DNA from 4 places in the Salinicola sp. CR57 genome. Region 4 is predicted to be linked to each of the others. Evidence: predicted binding sites of a transcription regulator. Region 4 holds the regulator's gene; each other region holds the start of a gene.
The links. The regulator sigma-54, encoded in region 4, starts transcription at its own class of promoters, with help from an activator protein. The targets are predictions, from matches to a motif close to TGGCACNNNNNTTGCTNT.

Region 1 (4,380 bases), on a different contig from region 4:
CACTGAGTAGGAGGGTCGGGCGCGCATTGTACAGGCAAGCGCGCGACACTGGCTACTTTAGTCTATCGGTGCCATTCGCGGGCTTTTTCGACGACGATCCCGTCGCCGCCCTTGCGCCTCGACGACTTCGAAAGCGGCGAGCCAATCCATTGAAAAGCGAGGGTTTCATGTCGTCGGAGGAAGGAGAGCGGGAGCGCGCGGCACGAATCATCGGATGGGTCCGTGCCGACGCCTGGCGCCTGGATGTGCTGCGCCAGGCGCGTGCGCTGCGCCTCCCCGACTGGTGGCTGGCCGCCGGTTTCGTGCGCAACCTGGTCTGGGATCGCCTGCATGGCTATTCGTCATCAACGCCGTTGAACGATATCGATCTGGTCTACTTCGATGCGACCCACGTCGACACGTCTGTCGACCGGGCCCTCGAGAGCGAACTCCGGCGCGTTGCCCCGCTGCCCTGGTCGGTCAAGAACCAGGCGCGAATGCACGAGCGCCATGGGCATCGCCCCTACACCTCTATAGAGGAAGCGTTGAGCGTGTGGGTCGAGTGTGAAACGGCGGTGGCGGTGACCCTCGATGACGATGACGGCATTCGCCTGACGGCTCCCCTTGGCACTGCCTCGCTGCTGTCGGGTCAGGTGACGCACAATCCGCGACATGGCGATAGCGAAGTGTTCCGGCGCCGTGTCGTTGCCAAGGGGTGGCAGCGTCGCTGGCCGGAACTCGAGATCCAGGGGCTTTGAGAGGCGCTACGAGGGCAGGTTGCCCAACAGCCAGTCGAATAGTCTCCCCTGGCTGTTGGCGACCGGCTGCGTAATGACGAAGCGCGGCAATAGTACCGTGTCGATCGGTGGTTCGAGCCAGCCCGTACGGTGCGTCAGCACACGTTCGATGCCGGCGCTGGTCGCCAGCCGTGCCAGCCTTTCGTCTGTCTCTGCCGAGGCGCTGGTGGCGATGCGAAGCGGATGGCGGCACAGCACTGCCAGCTGGTGCTGGCTCTCGCGGAGCTGCACGAGGGCGGGAGCGTCTCGGCTCGTGGCGTGAGCGGGGATCAGGCTGCCGAAGCGGAACAGGCCACCCTGCTCCAGACGGCGGATACTGAAGGCGTCCAGGGTTTCGTCGGCGAACGCCGGATCGCTATCCAGCGCCGAGGCGACGGCGTGCAACGTGATGGCGTCCTGCGAGTGATCGAGCTCGGCGACGTAGTTCCTGATCGCCTGGCTGTAGCGCTCGTCGCGCTGCGTACCGGCGGTGGGTGGCGCCGGCAGGCCGGCCTCGGCGAGCAGACGCTTCGCGTGGTCGGCCGTCTCCTGGCCCCAGAGGGCTTCGCCGATGGCTTCGTGCCATGAGCTCCAGGCCCTTCTGGTGACCGGGCCAGGAAGAAAGACATTGGCCGGTAACGTCAGGCGCTCCAGGGTCGGCGACACCTGTTTCAGCGTATCGCGCCAGCCACCGTCGAAGGTGAGGGCAATGCGCGGCAACTGGTCGTGATGCAACTGCAACACGCTCTCCAGGCTGACGATCTGCGCACTCTCGCTGAGGCTCTCCAGCAGATGACGAAAGCTGTCCGGCCCCAGGCACCAGTCGGCTCTGTGAGGCAAGCGTGCCTCGGCTTCATCGTCCAGCACGCGATTCAGCGCAAGAATGGCGCTCCGCCCCCACAACGGTTCACTCAGGCTGAGACGCCAGTGACCGCGTAGACGCTGTACCACATCCTGTGTGCGATCCAGCCTAGACATGGGCCGTTCCATTACTCGAGTCGTCGATCGCCATCAACACATGGCCTCTGTCTACAGTATCCGTTGCCTATCGATTTTCGGCAAAGGTTGCGAAGCGGATTCGTACGCTTTCTTTTTTGGTGCAATGAGGTGCTATGTTGCACCAAGTTGGTGCTTCAAAGAGATTCGAATGACTGCGCTGGGAAGGAATCGGCGGAGATGACGCCTGGCGGCGTCAGTCGGATTTTCGATAAAGCAATTTTTATCAATCACTTATTATGGGGCGCCGGCGCCTTGCCTCATTTTGGCACATTCTCTGCATAGTTATGCAAAAACGGTGTGCGCGTGGGCAAGAGCGCCGACTTCGTGCTACAAAACACGCACGCCACAAAACGGTGTTGGATATTCGCCAACGAATCGAGCCATGGCTCACAGTGGAGGAAGACATGTCTGAGAAAACCCTCGCCCTCATCGAAGAACACGACGTCAAGTGGGTGGATCTGCGCTTTACCGATACCAAGGGCAAGGAGCAGCACGTCACCATTCCTGCCAGCGCCATCGATACGGAATTCTTCGAGGACGGCCAGATGTTCGATGGCTCTTCCATCGAAGGCTGGAAGGGCATCAACGAGTCCGACATGATTCTGCGTCCGGAAGACGGAACCGCCTTCCTCGACCCGTTCACCGAAGACTCCACGCTGATCCTGCGCTGTGACATCATCGAGCCGGCGACCATGCAGGGTTACGAGCGTGATCCGCGCTCCATCGCCAAGCGCGCCGAAGCCTATCTGAACAGCACCGGCCTGGGCGACACCGCGTTCTTCGGTCCGGAGCCCGAGTTCTTCATCTTCGACGAAGTGCATTGGAAGACCGATATCGAAGGCTCCATGTACAAGATCTCCTCCGAAGAGGGCGCCTGGTCCACTGACCGTCAGGTCGAAGGTGGCAACCTGGCACACCGTCCGCGCGTCAAGGGTGGCTACTTCCCGGTGCCGCCGGTCGACAGCTTCCACGACATTCGCAGCGCGATGTGCAACACGCTGCAGGCGATCGGCCAGAGCGTCGAAGTGCATCACCACGAAGTGGCCAACGCCGGTCAGAACGAAATCGGCGTCAAGTTCAACACGCTGGTGAAGAAAGCCGACGAAGTTCAGGAGATGAAGTACGTCATCCACAACGTCGCGCATGCCTACGGCAAGACGGCAACCTTCATGCCCAAGCCGCTGGTTGGCGACAACGGTTCCGGGATGCACGTTCACCAGTCTTTCTGGAAGGACGGCACCAACCAGTTTGCGGGTGACGAGTACGCCGGCCTGTCCGAAATGGCGCTGTACTACATCGGCGGTATCATCAAGCACGCGCGTGCGCTGAACGCCTTCACCAACGCTTCGACCAACTCCTACAAGCGTCTGGTGCCGGGCTTCGAAGCGCCGGTCATGCTGGCCTACAGTGCGCGTAACCGCTCTGCGTCGATTCGAATTCCGTACACCGCCAGCCCGAAGGGCAAGCGCGTCGAGACTCGTTTCCCCGACCCGACTGCCAACCCGTACCTGGCGTTCTCTGCGATGCTGATGGCCGGTATCGACGGCATCAAGAACAAGATTCATCCTGGCGACGCCATGGACAAGAACTTGTACGATCTGCCGCCGGAAGAAGGCAAGAAGGTCCCGACCGTGGCGACCAGCCTCGATCAGGCCCTGGAAGCGCTCGACGCCGATCGCGCCTTCCTGACCGAAGGTGGCGTGTTCACCGACGACATGATCGATGCCTATATCGCGCTGAAGAGCGAAGACGTCGAGCGCCTGCGTCTGGCGACGCATCCGGTCGAATTCGATCTCTACTACAGCGTCTGAAGCTCGAGCCCAGGCCCGATGCCTCGCAGAAAGAGAGCCCCACTTCGGTGGGGCTTTTTTGTGGGACCGCCTTCCCGGATGCTGCCCATGAGGCGGGCCTTGGGAGAACGGCGCGAGGAGCAGGAGACCCCTGGGCAGGTGAAGGATCGAAGCCACCGGCCGATAACAGGATGATCGACAATGGAGCGCCAACGGATGCGCACGAGGATGGCGGTATCGGTGATATCGATTTGCCTGGTGGCCGGGGCCGTCCTGCCCGCGATGGCGGCATCGGTCTATCGACATGTCGATGCTGAGGGTAACGTGGTCTACAGCGACGAGCCGGGGGCGGGCACGCGTGTCGATCTCAAGCCGATCACGGTGGTCGATCCCACCGAGGTCGAGCCGCGTGTGGACTCGCGCCAGCCGGTCACGCCCGAGGTTCCGGCGGTGGAGTACGAGCGCTTCGTGATCACTCGTCCGGAGAACCAGCAGACGCTGCCGACCGGACAAGCGGGAAACGTCCAGGTCAGGTTGGCGATCGAGCCCGCGCTGCAGCGGAGCGACCGTGTCCAGCTAAGGGTGGACGGCAAGATTAGCCAGTCGCCAATGCATACCAGCGTCTTCGTGCTGAGCCAGTTGCCGCGAGGCGAGCATCAGCTTCAGGCCGATCTGGTCGATGCCCAAGGGCAGGTGAGACTATCGACGCCGCCGGTGACGCTCTACGTGCAGCGTGCCAGCATCAATCTGCCGGCCAATCCCAACAATCCCAGTCGTGGCAAGTAGTTCCGTCTGCAGTGGCGTCGTGCCTCCAATCGGTAGCCACGGCCTTCAGC
Region 2 (4,380 bases), on a different contig from region 4:
GCTGGTCGCCAGCTGGCGCGAGTGGCTGCACGACGACGAGGCCCCGGACGCCCCTAGCGAGGCGGAGCGCTGGGGCTACGGCAATCCGCGACTGATCGCCCGCTATACCGGCCAGCACCCTGACCGCTAGGCATCCTTATCGATGCGCCCTTGCCGATCGCAGCAAGGGCGCTCAACTTTCCGCCCGCTCACGCCCCAGAGTGATGGCGTAGCGTTTCAGCTTGCGCACCACGCTGGGTTGGCTGATGCCCAGGCGCGCGGCCAGCGCATAGGTGGAGCCGTGGGTCTGGGCGAGCTGGGCCAGGATGCGCTGCTCGTGGGCCGCCAGCGCGGCCTTCAGCCCTTCGCCCTCGGCCAGCAGCGTCCCGCTCGCCGGGTCCGCAGGAAGCAGCGACGGCGGCGCCCCGGCGCCGCCCGTTTCGGCGCCCGCCGGGCCGCCGATCACACTGCCCTCCGCCGCCAGCCAGGCACGTTCCAGCCAGTTCTCCAGCTCGCGCACGTTGCCGGGCCACTCGGCGCTCATCAGCTCGGCCCAGGCCCGCGGGTGGAGCATCTTGTCATCGCCGTAGCGGCGGTTGAGCCGTTCCAGCTGACGCTCCGCCAGCCCGCGGATCTCCTCGCGGCGCTCGCGCAGCGGTGGCAGAGTCACCGGGATCACGTTGAGCCGGTAGTAGAGATCGAGCCGGAAGGCACCCTCCTCCACCTGCCGCGCCAGATCGCGGTTAGTCGCCACCACCAAGCGGAAGTCGACCCGCCGCGAGCGGGTATCGCCGAGCCGAGTGAGCGAACCATCCTGAATCACCTTGAGCAGCTTGGACTGCATGGTCAGCGGCAGCTCACCGATCTCGTCGAGGAACAGGGTGCCATCGTGCGCCTGCTCCAGCAGCCCCGCCTTGCCCTGTCGCGCCGCGCCACTGAAGGCACCGGGCTGGTAGCCAAACATCTCCGACTCGAACAGCGACTCGGGGATCGCCGCACAGTTGACGTCGACGAAGGCGCCATCGCGGCGCCGACTCCAGCGGTGCAGCTGGCGCGCGAAGGCGGTCTTGCCCACCCCCGATTCCCCCAGCATCAGCACCGTGGCGTCGGTCGGCGCGCTGCGCTTGAGCAGTTGGGTGATCTCGCGCATCAGGCGGCTCTTGACCACCAGCTCGCCGGCCTCGGCGGGCGTCTCCGTCGGCGCCTCGTGATGACGCTTGAGATGCTCGGTGAAACGCTGCTGGAGCAGCGCGTACTCGTCCTGCAGCAGACGCAGATCGGTGAGATCCCGCGAGCGGCTGATCACCCGCACCAGGCGCCCGCCGACATAGACCGGATGCGCCTCGGCGATCACCTGACGGCCGGTGCCGGTGCGTTGCATCAGTTGCGCCGGCTGGCCGGTGCGAATCACCTCGAGCGACACCGAGGGCGAGAGCACGCCACTGGCCTGCAGCGCCTGCACGGTGGTCGCGCACAGCGCCTCCCGCGGCATGCCATAGACCGTCGCGGCCCCGGGGCTGACATCGAGGATTCGCCCCTCGGCATCGACCACGAACAGATGGTCCTGGGCGGTCTGGAGCATGGCCCCCAGGGTGGCACGGTCCGCTTGGGCCTCAATCATCATCGTCTCCGATTCGGTTTTGCATCATTGATACGTTAATGAATCGGAAGCGACAAGCCATCGATACAATAAAGCATCAACGTGCGTCAGCAAGTTCGCAGAATCAATAGGTTACGGTTGGCACGCTTTATGCGTGGTGATTATCGATCCTTCGACAATCACAACCCAGGAGATGGTATGCCCCACCAGCCTACGGATCGCGCCCCGCTCAACCAGCCACTGGGCGGTAACGAGATGCCCCGCTTCGGCGGCCCGGCGACCATGATGCGGCTGCCGACCCAGCAGAGCGCTGCCGGGCTCGATGCCTGCTTCGTCGGCATCCCGCTGGACATCGGCACCTCCAATCGCCCCGGCACCCGTTTCGGACCGCGCCAGATTCGCGACGAGTCGCGCATGCTGCGGCCATTCAACATGGCGACCCGCGCCGCGCCCTTCGAGAGCCTGCAGGTGGCGGACATCGGCGACGTGCCGATCAATACCTTCGATCTCAAGAAGAGCGTCGGCATCATCGAGCGCTTCTACCACGAGCTGCTCGGCCACGACGTCGTCCCGCTGACCCTGGGCGGCGATCACACCATCGCCCTGCCGATCCTGCGTGCCATGGCCAAGAAGCACGGTCCGGTGGGGCTGATCCATGTCGATGCCCACGCCGACGTCAACGATCAAATGTTCGGCGAGCAGATCGCCCACGGCACCCCCTTCCGGCGTGCAGTGGAAGAGGGGCTGCTGGATACCCAGCGCGTGGCCCAGATCGGCCTGCGCGGCACCGGCTATGCCGCCGACGAATTCGACTGGGGTCGAGAGCAGGGCTTCCAGGTGGTGCCCGCGGAAGCGTGCTGGCACCAGAGCCTGACACCGCTGATGGCAGAGATTCGCGAAAAGGTAGGCGGCGGCCCGGTCTATCTGAGCTTCGACATCGACAGCCTCGACCCCGCCTACGCCCCGGGCACCGGCACCGTCGAGATCGGCGGGCTGACCATCCCCCAGGCACTGGAGATCATCCGCGGCTGTCACGGCCTGGATATCGTCGGCTGCGACCTGGTCGAGGTCTCGCCGCCCTACGATGCCCACGGCCAGACCGCGGTGGTCGCCGCCAATCTGCTGTTCGAGATGCTCTGCGTGCTGCCCGGCGTGAAGCGCCGCTGACGCCGACCGGCGCCCGGTCGCCGGCGGCAGTTCACGACGACCGTTTGCAGCAAACTTTCACAACCACCTTCAACAACAACTATCGTCGCCGGCACGGCGGCAAGGTAAAACATCATGATGCTGGATCTTCTCGTCGTCGCGTTCTACGCGGCGGGCATGCTGCTTCTCGGCTGCTGGGGCATGAAACGCGCCCGCAGCAGCGACGACTATCTGGTGGCGGGCCGCCGCCTGGGCCCGGGGCTCTATCTGGGCACGCTCTCCGCGGTGGTGCTCGGCGGCGCCTCCACCGTGGGCACGGTCAAGCTGGGCTACGTCTACGGCCTCTCCGGGCTGTGGCTGTGCGGCGCCCTGGGCCTGGGGCTGATCGTCCTCAGCCTGGTCCTGGCCAAGCCGCTGGCCAAGCTCAAGCTCTACACCATCACCCAGTTGCTCGAGCGCCGCTACACGCCGGCGGCCAAGAGCGTCAGCTCGGCGGTGATGCTCGCCTATGACCTGATGATCGCGGTCACGTCGACCATCGCCATCGGCACCCTGGTGACGGTGCTGTTCGCGCTGCCCTCCTGGGTCGGCGTGGTGATCGGCGGCACCATCGTGGTGATCTACTCCACCCTCGGCGGCATGTGGTCGCTGACGCTCACCGACATCGTCCAGTTCGTGATCATGACCGTGGGGATGATCGGCCTGATGCTGCCGCTGACGGTGCACTACGCCGGCGGCTGGGACACGCTGGTCGCCAGCGCCGCACCGGGGCACTTCTCGCTCACCGGGATCGGCTGGTCCACCATCGTCACCTACTTCGTCATCTATTTCCTGGGCATCCTGATCGGCCAGGACATCTGGCAGCGGGTGTTCACCGCACGCTCGACCCGGGTGGCCCGCTTCGCCGGTACCGCCGCAGGGGTCTACTGCCTGATCTACGGTGCCATCGGCGCGTTGGTGGGCGTGGCCGCCAGCGTGCTCCTGCCCGATCTCGCCGATCCCAACAATGCCTTTGCCGCGGTCGCCCAGCTGGCGCTGCCGGATGGACTGCGCGGGCTGATCGTGGCCGCCGCGATGGCCGCGATGATGTCCACCGCCAGCGCCGGCATGCTGGCCGCTTCGACCCTGATGACCCGCGACCTGCTGCCGGCGCTGCGTGGTGGCCGGCAGAGCGAGCGGGTCTCGAGCTACCGCCTGTGGACGCTGCTCATGGGGCTGGTCACCATCGTCATCGCGCTGCTGGTGGATGACGTGATCGGCGCCCTGACCATCGCCTACAACCTGCTGGTCGGCGGCATGCTGGTGCCGATCCTGGGCGCGCTCTACTGGCGCCGGGCCTCCAACAGCGGCGCCATCGCGGCGATGGCGGCCGGCTCGCTGGGGGTGATCGTGTTCATGCTCAAGGATGGCCTGCTGGCCAACTCGCCGATCTACGCCGGACTGGTCGCGAGCCTGGCGAGCTTCATCGTGGTCAGCCTGCTGCGCCCGGATCGCAGCCGCCCCGTGGCCGCAGAGACCCAGCCGGAGCAGAGCGCATGAGCGTGGCCCACTGGCTGGTGCGGGCGCTGGAAGCGCTCGGCATCGATACCGTCTTCGGCATTCCGGGCGTCCACACCATCGAACTCTATCGTGGGCTCGAGGGCAGCCGGCTGCGC
Region 3 (4,380 bases), on a different contig from region 4:
CGCCAGCCGCTGGAGATCGACGAGCTGAACGGTGGCGAGTGGTACGACGTGCTCAAGGATGGCAAGCGCTGGAGCCCGCATCCCGACGAGCGCGACATCCTGCGGCCCTACCGCAGCCTGTGGCTGGTCCAGCCCTGAGCGGTTCCCGCGATGGCCGGTGAGAGTCGGTTCGACTCTCGCCGGCCGTGGCCCAACCCCCGGCAAGCGCACGCATCCCGCCTACACCTCTCCTGCGTTATCCAGCTCCACCGCTTCGAACAGCCGGTCCTGGAGGTCGGGAATCGCCGCCTGGACCCGGTTCCAGCTGGGAATGAAAGGCTTGTCCCGCGGGGATTCGAAGAAGGCGGCGCCAGCCTGCATGATATTGTCGGCGAACAGCTCCACGGCGGCCTCTTCACTGTGACGGTCCAGTTTGAGCCCGTTCATGGCGGCATCGTGGTCGTAGGCCTCGATCAGGTCCAGCGCCACGCGATAGTAGGTGGCCTTGACCGTACGGAAGCTCTCGACGCTCATCTCCACGCCGAGCGTCGCCAGTTTGCGATACATCGCCTTGGCGATGTCCATGCTCATACGGTTGAGCCCGCCGCTGGGGTCCTCCTCGGAGACCGGCTGATGCTTGTGGTCGTAGGCGTCGGCGATATCCACCTGGCACAGGCGCTTGGTCGAGAAGTTCCGGTGAACCTCGGAGAGCACGCCGATCTCCAGGCCCCAGTCGCTGGGAATGCGAATGCCGTCGAGCACGTCGGCGCGCATGGAGAATTCGCCGGATAGCGGATAGCGGTAGCTGTCGAGGTAGTCGAGGTAAGGCAGCGGCCCGTAGATCATCTTGAAGGCCCGGATCAGCGGCGTGACCATCAACCGCGCCACCCGGCCGTTGAGCTTGCCGGAGGCGATTCGGGAGTAGTAGCCCTTGCAGAACTCGTAGTGGAAGCGCGGGTTGGCAACCGGGTAGATCAACCGCGCCAGGAGGCCGCGGTCGTAGGTGACGATATCGCAGTCGTGGAGCGCGACCGCCTCGGCCTTGCCGGATGCGCGGACGTAACCGGAGCAGTACCAGACGTTGCAGCCCTTGCCCGGCTCCAGGGGCGCCAGGTTCTCCTGCGCCAGCTCCTGCTGGAGGGCCTGGAGTCGTGGGCCGTCGTTCCACAGGATGCGGTGGTGCTGAGGCAGGCGCGAGAAGAACTCCCGTGCCTTGAGAAACTGCTCGCGATCGGCGCGATCGAGACCGATGACGATTTCGCTGAGATAAGGCACCTTGCACAGCTCGTCGACGATGTGCGAGAGCGCCGGCCCCTCCAGCTCGGAGTAGAGCGATGGCAGAATCAGCCCCATTGGCCGGGTGCGCGAGAACTGCTTGAGATCGTTCTCCAGGGCTTCCACCGAGCGCCGCGTCAGGTTGTGGAAATTGGTAATGATACCGTTCTGATAAAAATCACTCATGAAGCGCCCTCTTCGTATTGTCGTTTTGGCGTCGATCCGTGACGCCTGTCATCAGGTCGATATCTTCGACTACTGCGGCTCGCCACTCTCCCATCCCGGTTCCTGGGCCAGCCAGTGCTCGACACCCTCCGACCAACCGGCCGGCCCCCGCGCTTGCGTTCGATAGACCCGGGCACTCTCTAGGGTCATCGGTTGGCCATGATGGGCGGCAATGATCACGGCCATGTCCGTCGTCGACAGCAGCGCCAGATCGTTGGGCCCATCACCGAGACCCAGCGTCCTCGGCCGATAGCCACGCAACGACTCGAACCGGGCCAGCAGCCATTCGGCGGCCTGTCCCTTGTCGACCGCGCCCATGACATGCCAGAAACGCCCGCCTCTGGTCAGGCGCAGGCCATCGACGCGCAGCGTCTCATGCAAAGCTTGCAGTTTGGTGTCGTCGTCTTCCCAGACCAGCGGTTCGCTCCCTTCACGACACATAGCCTGCTCGGCACCGGCAGCACTGAGCCCCGTGAGTTCCCGAACCTCGGCCAGGTCCATCTCCCCCATTCGGCGGAAGCGCAGGCCATGGCGCTCGCGCACCACATCCAGACGGCGCCGGATGAAGTCGACATCCATGCTCGGGGTCTTGACCACCAGGCCGTCCGGCGAGGCCGGATCGCGATCCAGTCGCGCATGCTGCCAGGCTGGCGGCAGGCCGATTACGGCGCCGTTCTCGGCGATGAAGGGTGTCTGCTCCAGCCCCAGCTCCTGACGGAGAGCCAGCAGTTCGGCACGGGTCTTGCTGGTGGTGGGAATGACCGGGATCGCCCGCTGCTCGAGACGCTGCAGCCACGAGGCGGCAGGCTGCCAGTCGTAGGTATCGTGGTCCAGTAACGACCCGTCGAGATCGGTGAACACCAGCAACGGTGGCTTGTTCAAGGTCGGCTGTGTCATGGCTTCACCCGCATCGCATCACCTCGTCATGTCGTACGCGATCGGCTGCTTGTCGGCAGTCGTATAGGTGAAGGTAGCACGTATCGTGCCAAACACGACGGCTCCTCGGCGCTGCTGTCGGGCCATGGGCGCGGGCGACAGCGCACCGTTTTGGTGCGCTGATGGCTCGCGGGACGGTGGGTATCAGTCGCGGGCGTGTCTTGCCGCGATCGCGATGACGCCGGCCAGGGTCGCGCGATCGCTATCGATCGCTTCGACCGCGATCCCGGAGGCCTCCAGCGCCAGGGTATAACTCTGCCGCAGCGAATCGGCACCGACGAGATACACCTTGTCGAGCTCGCGACGAGCCGCTTGCATGGCCCTCACCTCCTCGCCGATCAAGACGCCGGAAAGAAAGCTGCCGATCTGCGGCGATTCGAGCCCGGCGTAGAGATGGCGGCTGCGGGCTTCGAAGAGGGCATGCATCACGCCCCCGGGGCAGCCGGCGCGGGAAACGCCGAGGCGAAACGCGCCCTCGTCGAACGGCGCGTCTTCACGAGCCGGCTCTCCCGGCAGGGTGTGGAAACGCACCGCGTGGTAGAGCTCGCCGGTCATCATGGTGGTAAACGCCGTCATGCGGCCGGCATCGAGGCGCGCCCACTTGCTGTGGGTACCCGGCAGGCAGCAGTCGCCACCGTCCACGCCAGCAAGCGCCAGGGCACCAAAGGCCTGAACCTCCTCCCCGCGCATCACGTCGACGTGGGCCGGGGTCACCTGCTTGACCCCCGGCACGATCCAGACGTTGTCGAGGCCCGGTGCGGCGACCACGTTCTGGGCCAGATCGGCGGCGGAGATTGGGAGTTCCAGTTGCGGCGCCTCGTGCCAGCCCCGCGCGGAACCGACCATGCCGGCCAGGTAGACCGGGATTTTCTCAGCGCCCGAAGCCGCGCCCTTAGCGCCCGAAGCCGCGCCTTCAACGCCCGAGGCCGCGCCGCCGCCCTCCCGCCAGTCGTCGGTCTGCGACGCGCAGTAGTGGGGGAATTCGCTCTGAGTCAGCGCGCGCAGGCCGGAGGCCGACCGCCGGCTGTCCTGCACCTCGCCGCTGGCGGTGTCGACCAGAAAGGCGCGGAAGTTGCTGGTTCCCCAGTCGATGACGATCAGGCGCGCCGGTGCCTCGCTACTCATGCATCTGCCTCGCGTTCCATCTGCTCCGCGTGGTGCGCGACTTCGAGCAGCCGACGCCACTCCGCGACCAGCTCGGCCGCGATCTCGCCGACTTCCGCCGCCTTGCGTCCCGGCTTGTAGAGGTTGCTGCCGAAGCCGAAGCCGGCCACCCCGAAGGCGTGCCACTCGCTCATGTTGCTCTTGTCGATGCCGCCGACCGCCAGCACCGGCAGGCCCTTGGGCAGGATCGCACTGATATCCTTGAAGTAGCCCGTGCCCAGGCGTGCCGCCGGGAACAGCTTGAGCGCCGTCGCCCCGGCCTTGGCCGCGGCCAGCGCCTCGCTCGGCGTCATGCAGCCGATCATCGGTGCCAGGCCGTGCTCGACACCGGCCCGAATCACCTCCGGGTCGGTATTGGGTGTGATCAGCAGCGGCGCATCGAGATCGGCCAGCCGCTCGGCGTGCATCGGGTCCAGCACCGTGCCCGCCCCGATCACGACATCGTCCGGACAGCGCCTGGCGATCGCGGCGATGCTGTCCCACGCCCGCGGGGAGTTGAGCGGGATCTCGATCAGCTTGAACCCCGCCGCCACCAGTGCGTCGAACACGGCGTCGATCTCTTCCGGCGTGATCCCGCGCAGGATCGCCACCAACGGCCGTTCGCGCAGCGCCGCCTCCAGGGCGAATTTGCGTGTCTCGTTCATTTCTCTCTCCTCGTTTCGGCCAGTCTAGGGCCGCGCGTTGGAGCGCAGCCAGCAGAGCATCAGCATGTAGCGCTCGAGAGCCAGCCGGACCACACTTTCCTGGATGCTCTGCGTCGGCGAGCAAAGACGGCTGAGCGCCAAGTACGGTGCGCTCGAG
Region 4 (4,380 bases):
GCCCAACGACGCGTGGAACTGATCGGTAACGCGGAACTTCATCAGGCCGGCGACACCTTCGATGGTGCCTATGTCGAGTATTATCTCGACTCGCGACGCGTCCAGGCCCGCTCCGCCCAGAACAGCGACGGGAACGGCGACGGCCGCGTCCGCATGACCCTCACGCCGCGTGACTCGTCCCAGTAACGCTCAAACCCTGACCCGGCACGGCCTCGAGCCGCCGCGTGGGGCGTGATCGCCGACACCATACCCGGCGCGCAGCCACAAGGATCGTATTCATGAAAACGCTAACGGCCGCCAACCTTGCTAAGAGCTACAAGGGACGCCGAGTCGTCCACGACTTCAGCCTGACGCTGCGGCAAGGCAGCATCGTCGGCCTGCTGGGGCCGAATGGCGCAGGCAAGACCACCTCCTTCTACATGATCGTCGGCCTGGTCAAGTCCGATGCCGGCAGCGTCCATATCGACGACATGGATCTCAGCCGCGCCCCGATGCACGACCGGGCGCGAGCCGGCATCGGCTATCTGCCGCAGGAAGCCTCGATCTTCCGCAAGCTGAGCGTTGCCGACAACATCATGGCCATCCTCGAGACGCGCAAGGACCTGGATCGTGCCGGGCGACGCGAGCGGCTGGAACAGCTGCTCGGCGACTTCCACGTCGATCATATTCGCGACAACCTGGGCATGAGCCTGTCCGGCGGCGAGCGGCGGCGGGTCGAGATCGCCCGCGCCCTGGCCACCGAGCCGGCCTTCGTGCTGCTCGACGAACCGTTCGCCGGTGTCGACCCCATTTCGGTCGGTGACATCAAGAGCATCATCCGCCAGCTGCGCGACCGCGAGATCGGCGTCCTGATCACCGATCACAACGTGCGCGAGACGCTCGACATCTGCGATAATGCCTACATTGTCGGCGACGGCCAGATCATCGCCGAGGGCCGGCCCCAGGCCATTCTCGAAAACCAGCGCGTCCGCGAGGTCTATCTTGGCCACGAGTTCCGCCTGTAGTCGCCTCTCCCTCGTCATGCCATCGGCAGCCATACCTGGCATCCGCGTCGATGGCATGTTTCTTGCATGAAACGTTGCATCTCGTCACCGCAGCCAGTAACGTAAGCCTTCCACCGTTGATTGTGACGATCGTTTCTCCATGTCCATGAAGCCCTCGCTGCAACTCAGGGTCGGCACGCAGTTGACCATGACGCCTCAGCTCCAGCAGGCCATTCAACTGCTCCAGCTGTCGACGCTCGACCTCCGCCAGGAAATCCAGCAGGCGCTCGAATCCAATCCCATGCTGGAGATGGAAGAGCCCTACTCGGAGCAGGAAACTCAGGACGCCACGGAAGACGAGTGGGCCAGTGACATTCCCGATGAACTGGCCCTCGACAGCGACTGGAGCGATACCTACCAGGACGCCCATGCCAGCTCGTCGGGTAGCGCCAGCGAAGAAGCGCCGGATTTCGACCGCAACGCAGCCGTGACCACCCTCCAGGATTATCTGCTCTGGCAACTGGCCATGGGAGATTTCGACGAGCGCGAGCGCGCGCTCGGGGAGTGCCTGATCGACGCCGTCAACGACGACGGCTACCTGGTGGGCTCGCTGGACGAGCTGGCGACGAGTCTGCGCGAGCAGCGCAGAGAGAGCGTCAGCATGGCCGATCTCGAGCACATGCTCATGCGCCTGCAGCAGTTCGATCCGACCGGCGTCGGCGCTCGCAATCTGCGCGAATGCCTGCTGCTTCAACTCGGCACACTGGACGACGACACGCCGCTGCTACCCCAGGCCAAGCGCCTGGTGCGCCAGTTTCTCGAGGCGCTGGCCGGCAACGACCGGCGACTGCTCAAGCGTCGCCTGCGTCTCGAGGAGAACGAACTCGACAGCGTCATCGCCCTGATCCGGACGCTGGAGCCGCGCCCGGGGCAGCGCTTCGATACCAGTCGTGACGATTACGTGGTTCCCGATCTGGTTGCCACGCCCTCTCGCGATGGCTGGCGCATCGAGCTCAATGCCGAAACCCTGCCGCGCCTGCGCATTCAGCCCGACTACGCCGCCCTGATCAAGCGGGCGGACAAGAGCGATGACAACACCTTCCTGCGCCAGCACCTGCAGGAAGCCCGCTGGCTGATCAAGAGCCTCTCCAGTCGAAACGATACCCTGCTCAAGGTGGGTCGAGAGATCATGTCGCGCCAGATCGGGTTTCTCGAGCGCGGCGAAGAGGCGATGAAACCCCTGATCCTGGCCGATATCGCCCGCAGCGTCGACATGCATGAATCGACGATCTCCCGCGTCACGACCCAGAAGTACATTCACACGCCACGCGGCGTATTCGAGCTGAAATATTTTTTCTCGAGCCAGGTCGGCGGCCAGGGCGGCGAAGGTGATAGCTATTCGAGTACCGCCATCCGCGCTCGCATCAAGAAATTCATTGGCGACGAATCCCCTCGCAAGCCGCTGTCGGACAGCAAACTGGTCGAATTGCTGGCCCAGTCCGATATCAGCGTGGCCAGACGCACCGTGGCCAAATATCGCGAAGCCATGGGCATTCCGTCCTCCAGCGAGCGCAAGCGTCTGGCCTGATACAGGGCTCCGAAACCAGTCAAGACTCGCCATTCCGAATCAGATCGATCACGATGCCTTTGCAGTCCCCTGAAAAGGGTTACAATCAGAAGTGCCATCTGCCGCAACAGGAGTGTGTCATGCAAGTGAACGTTACCGGCCACCATGTCGAGCTGACCGACGCCCTCCGGGACTACGTCGGAGAGAAACTCGTTCGTTTGGAGCGTCACTACGACAACATCACCAATGTCCAGGTCACCCTGAGTGTCGAGAAGGAACGCCAGCAGGCAGCCTGTACCCTGCACGCAGCAGGCGGCGATCTACACGCCGAAGCCAGCGACACCGACATGTATGCCGCCATCGATTCACTGGCCGACAAACTCGACCGCCAACTGGTCAAACACAAAGAGAAGGCACAAGCCCGCGCCCAAGGCGCAGGCGCCCGCTGACGCCTGATGATGACACTGGAAAGCATTCTGCCCCCCGAGCGAACTCTGTTCGAGGTCACGGGGGGCAGCAAAAAACGTCTGCTGGAATTCTTCAGCACCTTCATCGCCCAGAATACACCCAGTCTGGATAGCCATGAGGTCTTCAGCCGCCTGATCGGTCGCGAGCGACTGGGTAGCACGGGGATCGGCAACGGCGTTGCCATCCCCCATGCCCGCAGTCCGCATTGCAAAGGGCCGATCGCGGGATTCATGCGCCTGGAAGACGCCATCGACTTCGATGCCATCGACGGCGAGCCGGTGGATCTGGTTTTCGTGCTGCTGGTGCCGGAAGAGGCGGATGATGCGCATCTGTCGCTGCTGGCGGAAGTTGCCGGCATCATGAATCAGAGCAGCGTTCGGCAGCAGTTGCGTCAGGCCGACTCGCAGCGGGCGTTGCATGACGCGCTCGTCGATGCCATCCGCCATCACCGTGACAGCGACGACGGATAAGCGATGCAACTCGTCATCATCAGCGGCCGCTCGGGCTCGGGGAAATCGATCGCGCTGCAGGCGCTCGAGGATCTTGGCTACTATGCCATCGACAACCTCCCGGCCAACCTGCTGGCACCGCTGATCGACGAGCTACGCAGCGCGCCACCCTCCCGCCCCAACGTGGCGGTCAGCATCGACGCACGCAACCTGCCCGAATCGCTGGAGCGTTTCCCCATCCTGCTGGAGGCGGTACGCAAGCGCGGCATCGATACTCAGGTCGTCTATCTCACCGCCGACGCCAAGATCCTGCTCGAGCGCTACTCGGCCACTCGCCGCCGTCACCCGCTGACCCGCGGCAATGACATGACCCTGGCCGAGGCCATCGATCACGAGCAAAGCTATCTCGCGCCGATTCGCCGCGTGGCCGACCTGGTCATCGATACCCAAGGGCTCTCGGTGCACGATCTCCGGGCCCGGATCGGCGAGCAGGTGGCCAAGCATACCGGTGGCCGCCTGACCCTGACCTTCGAGTCGTTCGGCTTCAAACGGGGCGTGCCGCTGGACGCCGACATGGTGTTCGACGCCCGCTGCCTGCCCAACCCGTTCTGGGACCCCGGGCTGCGCGCCTACGACGGCAGGGATGCCTCGATCATCGAGTTCCTGGAGTCTTACCCCGATGTCCATGCCCTGGCGGAGGATATCCATGGCTGGCTCGATCGCTGGTTGCCATCCTACCTGGCCAGTCATCGCAGCTACCTGACGGTTGCCATCGGCTGTACCGGCGGCCAACACCGCTCGGTCTATCTGATCGAGCGGCTGGCACGCCATTTTCACCACGACGACGCCGATATCCGACTGCGCCATCGTGAGCTGGGTATTCATACCGCTCTCTCGAGCGACTCAGCAGCGC

Region 1: glnA (glutamate--ammonia ligase) is a predicted target of sigma-54. The motif match lies at 2,018-2,035, and genes of this name have one in related genera.
Region 2: speB (agmatinase) is a predicted target of sigma-54. The motif match lies at 1,719-1,736, and genes of this name have one in related genera.
Region 3: DOM56_RS13250 (HAD-IIB family hydrolase) is a predicted target of sigma-54. The motif match lies at 2,450-2,467, and genes of this name have one in related genera.

What each region holds. Positions count from the first base shown of each region.
Region 1 covers NZ_PZJL01000010.1:37,800-42,179, forward strand. The annotation lists gene DOM56_RS14935 (nucleotidyltransferase family protein) at 168-737, shown strand; gene DOM56_RS14940 (polysaccharide deacetylase family protein) at 744-1,733, opposite strand; gene glnA (glutamate--ammonia ligase) at 2,159-3,565, shown strand; gene DOM56_RS14950 (DUF4124 domain-containing protein) at 3,761-4,330, shown strand.
Region 2 covers NZ_PZJL01000005.1:381,277-385,656, reverse strand. The annotation lists gene DOM56_RS08425 (AI-2E family transporter) at 1-130, shown strand, start outside; gene DOM56_RS08420 (sigma 54-interacting transcriptional regulator) at 173-1,600, opposite strand; gene speB (agmatinase) at 1,778-2,746, shown strand; gene DOM56_RS08410 (sodium:solute symporter) at 2,861-4,264, shown strand; gene DOM56_RS08405 (5-guanidino-2-oxopentanoate decarboxylase) at 4,261-4,380, shown strand, end outside.
Region 3 covers NZ_PZJL01000007.1:92,669-97,048, reverse strand. The annotation lists gene DOM56_RS13260 (sugar phosphorylase) at 1-138, shown strand, start outside; gene DOM56_RS13255 (glycosyl transferase) at 220-1,440, opposite strand; gene DOM56_RS13250 (HAD-IIB family hydrolase) at 1,510-2,376, opposite strand; gene DOM56_RS13245 (2-dehydro-3-deoxygalactonokinase) at 2,560-3,540, opposite strand; gene DOM56_RS13240 (2-dehydro-3-deoxy-6-phosphogalactonate aldolase) at 3,537-4,223, opposite strand.
Region 4 covers NZ_PZJL01000009.1:2,279-6,658, reverse strand. The annotation lists gene lptA (lipopolysaccharide transport periplasmic protein LptA) at 1-186, shown strand, start outside; gene lptB (LPS export ABC transporter ATP-binding protein) at 279-1,004, shown strand; gene DOM56_RS14530 (RNA polymerase factor sigma-54) at 1,144-2,571, shown strand; gene raiA (ribosome-associated translation inhibitor RaiA) at 2,691-2,999, shown strand; gene ptsN (PTS IIA-like nitrogen regulatory protein PtsN) at 3,009-3,488, shown strand; gene rapZ (RNase adapter RapZ) at 3,492-4,380, shown strand, end outside.